Linked DNA regions of Immundisolibacter sp.. The protein of the gene in region 1 interacts with the protein of each later gene in a pairwise test. Links are inferred from orthologs where the notes say so. Each region holds a gene or a part of one and is shown in the gene's direction. Other genes may lie near its edges.

The links.
Region 2: the proteins of ligA (region 1) and leuS interact in binary tests that used the Escherichia coli proteins (3 or more experiments, as listed by UniProt). The link is inferred for Immundisolibacter sp. from one-to-one orthologs.

The regions. Positions count from the first base shown.
Region 1 is NZ_JACIZD010000010.1:47,646-50,936, forward strand. What follows is about bases 59-3,036. They hold ligA (NAD-dependent DNA ligase LigA), read left to right. Parts: upstream 59-482; coding sequence 483-2,591; downstream 2,592-3,036. Other genes in these bases: smc (chromosome segregation protein SMC), read left to right, coding at 59-472; H5U26_RS11130 (DegQ family serine endoprotease), read left to right, coding at 2,850-3,036. In the rest of the region: more of smc, read left to right, coding at 1-58; more of H5U26_RS11130, read left to right, coding at 3,037-3,291. UniProt on the Escherichia coli protein: DNA ligase that catalyzes the formation of phosphodiester linkages between 5'-phosphoryl and 3'-hydroxyl groups in double-stranded DNA using NAD as a coenzyme and as the energy source for the reaction.
Region 2 is NZ_JACIZD010000004.1:43,072-46,476, reverse strand. The notes cover bases 314-3,405. They hold leuS (leucine--tRNA ligase), read left to right. Parts: upstream 314-675; coding sequence 676-3,135; downstream 3,136-3,405. Other genes in these bases: lptE (LPS assembly lipoprotein LptE), read left to right, coding at 3,167-3,405; lnt (apolipoprotein N-acyltransferase), read left to right, coding at 314-638. In the rest of the region: more of lnt, read left to right, coding at 1-313.

The DNA.
Region 1 (3,291 bases):
CAGTCGCTTCAAGGAGACCTTCGACAAGGCAAACAGCGGGTTCCAGGCGGCCTTCCCGCGCCTGTTCGGCGGCGGCGAGGCGCACCTGGAACTGCTCGACGACGACCTGCTCGAAGCCGGGGTCGGCATCGTTGCCCGCCCGCCGGGCAAGCGCAACAGTTCCATTCATCTGCTGTCGGGCGGCGAGAAGGCGCTGACGGCGATCGCGCTGGTGTTCGCGCTGTTCGAGCTGAGCCCCGCCCCGTTCTGCATGCTCGACGAAGTGGATGCGCCGCTGGACGACCACAACGTCGGCCGCTTCTGCGCCCTGGTGCGCGAGATGTCGGCGCGGGTGCAGTTCATCGTCATCACCCACAACAAGACCACCATGGAGCTGGCCGGCCAGCTGACCGGCGTCACCATGTCCGAGCCTGGCGTGTCGCGCCTGGTGGCGGTGGACGTGGACGAGGCCGTAGCGCTGGCGAGTGCCTGAAGGAGACCGCATGGACCAAGCCCAGGCGCGCGCGCGCATCGAGGCGCTGCGGCGCGAAATCGCCGAGCACGACTACCGCTACTACGTGCTGGACGCGCCCAGCATTCCGGACGCCGAGTACGACCGGCTGATGCGCGAGCTGCTGGCGCTGGAGGCCCAGTACCCGCAGCTGGTGACGCCCGACTCGCCGAGCCAGCGCGTCGGCGGCGCACCCTCGCCGGCCTTCGCGCCGGTGACGCATGCCGTGCCCATGCTGTCGCTGGCCAACGCCTTCGACGAGAGCGAGGTGCGCGATTTCGACCGCCGGGTGCGCGAGCTGACCGGCGAGGCGGTGGTGGACTACCACGCCGAGCCCAAGTTCGACGGCCTGGCCATCAGCGTGCTGTACCGCGACGGCCTGCTGGTGCAGGCGGCCACCCGCGGCGATGGCACCACCGGCGAGGACGTGACCGCCAACGTGCGCACCATCGCCGCCATCCCGCTGCGCCTGCGCGGCAATCCGCCGCCGCTGCTGGAAGCCCGCGGCGAGGTGTTCATGCCGCGCGAGGGCTTCGCGCGCTTGAACGCCGAACAGACGGCGCGCGGCGAGAAGCCCTTCGCCAACCCGCGCAATGCCGCCGCCGGCAGCCTGCGCCAGCTGGACCCGCGGATCACCGCCCGGCGGCCGCTGCGTTTCTACTGCTATGGCCACGGGCGCTTCGAGGGCTGGCTGCCGGCGCGTCACGGCGAGCGGCTGGATCTGCTGCACGAGTTCGGGCTGCCGGTGTGCCCGCAGCGTCAGCGGGTTACCGGCATCGAGGCGTGCCTGGCCTATTACGCACAGCTTGGCCGTCTGCGGCCGCAGCTGCCGTTCGACATCGACGGCGTGGTGTACAAGGTGGACCGTATCGATTTGCAGGAGCGGCTGGGATTTGTCTCGCGCGCGCCGCGCTGGGCGCTGGCGCACAAGTTCCCGGCCGAGGAGGCGGTGACCGTGCTCGACAACATCGAGGTGCAGATCGGCCGCACCGGCGCCGTGACGCCGGTGGCGCGCCTGCAGCCGGTGTTCGTCGGTGGCGTCACGGTGACCAACGCGACGCTGCACAACGAGGACGAGCTGCGGCGCAAGGACCTGCGCATCGGCGACAGCGTGGTCGTGCGCCGGGCCGGGGACGTGATCCCGGAAGTGGTGCGGGTGTTGCCGGAACGCCGGCCGGCGGATGCCCAGCCGTTCGTCATGCCCACGCATTGCCCGGTGTGCGGCTCCGACATCGTGCGCCTGGCCGGCGAGGCGGTTTCGCGCTGCAGCGGCAGGCTGCACTGCCCGGCGCAGCTGAAGGCCGGCATTGCCCATTTCGCCGGACGGCGGGCGATGGACATCGACGGCCTGGGCGACAAGCTGATCGAGCAACTCGTCGACCGTGGCCTGGTGCACGACGTGGCCGATCTTTATCACCTGGACGCGCCGACCCTGGCGGGCCTCGAGCGCATGGCCGAGCTGTCGGCCGCCAAGCTGGTGGCGGCGATCGAGGCCAGCAAGCGCACCACGCTGTCGCGCTTCATCTTCGCGCTCGGCATCCCGCTGGTCGGCGAGGAGGTGGCGCGGCAGCTGGCTGCCGAGTTCCGCACCCTGGATGCCGTGCTGACGCAGGACTGGGCGGCGCTGCACGAGCGTAAGCAGGCGATCGCCAAGGCCAATCAGAAGGCCCGCAAGCACAATGCCGACCACCCCGATCGTGCGCCGCTGCCGGTGCAGGAATTGCCCCTGCGCGGCATCGGCACCGAGATCACCGACAGCCTGGCCGAGTTCATCGCCGATGCCCGCAACCTGGATGTCATCCGCCGCCTGCTGGCAGCCGGCATCACGTTTCAGGACGACGGCGCCGCGCCGCGCGCGGCCGATCCCGCCGCGCAGCCCCTGGCCGGCAAGACTATCGTCATCACCGGCACCTTCTCGCAGCCGCGCGAGGCGCTTACCAAAGCGCTTGTGCGCCTGGGCGCGAAGGTCACCGGCAGCGTGTCGAGGAACACCGACTTCGTCGCCGTGGGCGAGAATCCGGGCAGCAAGGCCGACAAGGCGGTGCAGCTGGGGGTCGCGATCCTGGACGAGGCCGGCCTGATGGCGCTGCTTGGACAATGATGCGGCCGCGCTACGGGGTACGCGCCTTGAGCCGACGAAGTCGTCTGTTCGGCAGCAGCGGGGCCGTGCCCGCAACCGGCCTGGGCATTCGCGGCGGGGTGCCGCTCCCACGGGTCTTTTGCGTGGGAGGCCCACCCTCGGGCCGAACAGCCCCGGAACTTATTGCATGCGCTGCGAGTCTCATGCGGCAGCCGCCACGGCCCGCGTGTCGGCTGGCCGCAATCCAATGCTGAAACCCTGGCCTCTACTGGAGTCTGTATGACCGCGTTACGCGCTGTTTTCGCCGTGCTGCTGCTGTGGACTCCGTGGTGGTCCAGCGTCCATGCGGCGCTGCCGGAATTCACTCAATTGGTGAAGGACGTCGGCCCGTCCGTGGTCAATATTTCGACCACGCAGAAGGCCCGCACGCAGGAGCTGTTTCCGGGCATGCCGATGGATCCGAACGATCCGCGCAGCGAGTTTTTCCGGCGCTTTTTCGGCCAGCCGCCGGGCGGACAGCGGCAGGCCCGATCGCTGGGCTCGGGCTTCATCATTTCCTCTGACGGGACCATCCTGACCAACGCGCACGTGGTCAAGGACGCCGACGAGATTCTGGTCAAGCTGTCCGATCACCGCGAGGAGCCGGCCGAACTGGTCGGCCTGGACGAGCGCACCGACGTGGCGGTGCTGCGCATCAAGGCCAAGGACCTGCCGGTGGTGA
Region 2 (3,405 bases), on another replicon or contig:
GTGGCGGCGCCGCGCTGCTGATCGGCATGCCGATCGAGGATGCCGGCGGGCGCTACTACAACGCCCTGGTGCAGTTGACGGGTCCGGGCGGCGAGTACCGCAAGCGGCACCTGGTGCCGTTTGGCGAGTACGTGCCGCTGCAGCGCCAGATCGGCCCGGTGCTGGACCTGCTGGCGGTGCCGATGTCGGATTTCTCGACCGGTGGTCCGGGCCAGCCGCTGCTGCGGATCGGCGAATCGCGGGTGGCGGCGTCGGTGTGTTACGAGATCCTGTTTCCGCAGGAACTGCGCGCCGGCGCGGCGGCCGACTGGCTCATCAACATCAGCAACGACGCCTGGTTTGGCGATTCCACCGCCCCGCCGCAGCACCTGGACATCGCCCGCATGCGGGCCCGTGAGCTGGGCAGACCGATTGCCCGCGCCACCAACACGGGGGTTACCGCCATCATCGACCACCGCGGCCGGGTCACGGCCCGCGCGGCGCCTTTCGAGCCGACTGTGCTGCGCGGCGAGCTGCTGCCGCGGCGGGGCCTGACGCCGTTCGCGCGCTTCGGCGAGATGCCGGTGACGCTGCTGTGCCTGGCGCTGTGTCTGGTCGGCGGGTGGCGGGGCCGGGCGGGCACGGGCCGGCGGCTATAATCGGCGGTCTTTTTTTGCCGCCCTTGCGCAGTCCTTCATGAATCGCCAGTACGACGCCGCCACGGTCGAAGCCCAGGCACAGGCCTGGTGGCAGGAACACCACGCCTTCGCGGCGGCCGACGACGGGCCGGGCGAGAAGTTCTACTGCCTGTCGATGTTTCCGTACCCGTCCGGTGCGCTGCACATGGGCCACGTGCGCAATTACACCATCGGCGACGTGCTGGCGCGCTTTCAGATGATGCAGGGCCGGCGCGTGCTGCAGCCGATGGGCTGGGACGCCTTCGGCATGCCGGCCGAGAACGCCGCCATCCAGCGCGGCATCGCGCCCAGCCGCTGGACCTACGACAACATCGCCCACATGCGCGCGCAGCTGCAGCGCCTGGGCTTTGCCTATGACTGGCGGCGCGAGATCGCCACCTGCCGGCCCGAGTACTACCGCTGGGAACAGTGGCTGTTCACGCGCCTGCTGAAGAAAGGCCTGGCCTACCGCAGGCTGGCGGCGGTCAACTGGGACCCGGTCGACCAGACGGTGCTGGCCAACGAGCAGGTCATCGACGGGCGCGGCTGGCGCTCCGGGGCGCTGGTCGAGCGGCGCGAGATTCCGCAGTGGTTCCTGCGCATCACCGCTTATGCCGACGAACTGCTGGCGGACCTGGACGGCCTGGACTGGCCGGAGCCGGTCAAGACCATGCAGCGCAACTGGATCGGCCGCTCGGTGGGTATGGAACTGAGCTTCGAGGTGCCCGGCTACGGGCAGTTGAAGGTATTCACCACGCGCCCGGACACGCTGTACGGCGCCACCTACATGGCGGTGGCGGCCGAGCATCCGCTGGCGCAGCAGGTGGCGGCCGGCAACCCGGCGCTGGCCGACGCCATCGACCAACTCAAACCCCGCGAGACCAGCGAGGCGGCGCTGCAGACCCAGGAAAAACTCGGCGTCGACACGGGCCTTCGCGCCGTGCATCCGCTGACCGGCGAGCAGATGCCGGTGTGGGTGGCCAACTTCGTGCTGATGGACTACGGCGAGGGCGCCATCATGGCCGTGCCCGGCCACGACCAGCGCGACTGGGAATTCGCCCGCCAGTACCGGCTGCCGATCCGGCCGGTGGTGGCGCCGGCTGGTTTCGACGGCGATCCGGCCAGCCTGGTCGAACACGCCGCGTTCACCGACAAGGGCCTGCTGATCAACTCCGGACCTCACGACGGTCTGGAGTTTCAGGCGGCCTTCGACGCCATCGCGGACCTGGCGCAGGCGCGCGGCATCGGCGCCCGGCGCGTGCAGTACCGCCTGCGCGACTGGGGCGTGTCGCGCCAGCGCTACTGGGGCTGCCCGATTCCGGTCATCCACTGCGAGGCCTGCGGACCGGTGCCGGTGCCGGACGCGCAGCTGCCGGTGCGCCTGCCCGAGGACGTCACGGTGGACGGCAGCGGCTCGCCGCTGACGCGCATGCCCGAGTTCTACGAGACCACCTGCCCGGACTGCGGTCGTGCGGCGCGCCGCGAGACGGACACCTTCGACACCTTCTTCGAGTCGTCCTGGTACTTCGCGCGTTTTGCCTGTCCCGATCTGGACACGGCCATGCTGGACCGGCGCGCCGACCACTGGCTGCCGGTGGACCAGTACGTCGGCGGCATCGAGCACGCCATCCTGCACCTGCTGTACGCGCGCTTCTTCACCAAGCTGATGCGCGACGAGGGCCTGATCAGCGCCAGCGAGCCGTTCACGCGGCTGCTCACGCAGGGCATGGTGCTCAAGGACGGCGCCAAGATGTCCAAGTCCAAGGGCAACACGGTCGACCCGCAGGCGCTGATCGATCGCTACGGCGCGGACACGGCGCGGCTGTTCATCATTTTTGCCTCGTCCCCGGACCAGGCGCTGGAATGGTCCGACGAGGGCGTGGCCGGTGCCAATCGTTTCCTGAAGCGCCTGTGGGCTTTCGCGGCCGATTTTCGCGCCTGGCGGGAGACCGCGCCGGCCGCCGATGCGCAGGCGCTGGACGCTGCGCAGCGCGACGCCCGGCGCGAAATCCACGCTTGTCTGCAGCAGGCCAGCCACGACTTTCGCAAGAACCAGTTCAACACCGTGGTGTCGGCCGGCATGAAGATGCTGAACGAGCTGTCGCGCCTGCCGGTGCCGGAAACCGGCGGCGGCTACCGGGCGCTGGTCGAGGAAGGCCTGTCCATCCTGCTGCGGCTGCTGTCGCCGATCGTCCCGCACATCACGCACGGCCTGTGGGATGAGCTCGGTTACCAGGGCCCGCTGCTGCGCGCTGCCTGGCCGCTGGTCGACCCGGCGGCGCTGCAAGCCGATGAAATCACGCTGGCAGTGCAGGTTTCAGGCAAGCTGCGCGGCACCGTGCGGGTGCCGGCCGGCGCCGATCAGGAAGCCGTGCGCGCGGCGGCGCTGGCCGAGCCGAACGTGCAGCGTTTCGTGGGCGAGGCGCCGGTGCGCAAGGTCATCGTGGTGCCGGGCAAGCTGGTCAATATCGTTGTCTGAACTGTCGACTGAACACCGGGTGAACCGATCCATGCGCCGATTTCTTTTCTTCCCGGCCCTGGCCGCACTGTTGCTGATGTCCGGCTGCGGCTTTCACGTGCGCGGCAACTACCAGCTGCCCGATACGGTGGGGGCGGTGTTCATCGACGTGCCGGGCTACGACTACGACCTGCGCCATCGCCTGCAGCGCACGCTGGCCAGCCGCGGCGTGCGTCTGGTCGAGGACGCCACGGCCGCCGATGCGGTGCTGCAGATCAGCAACCCGAGGTT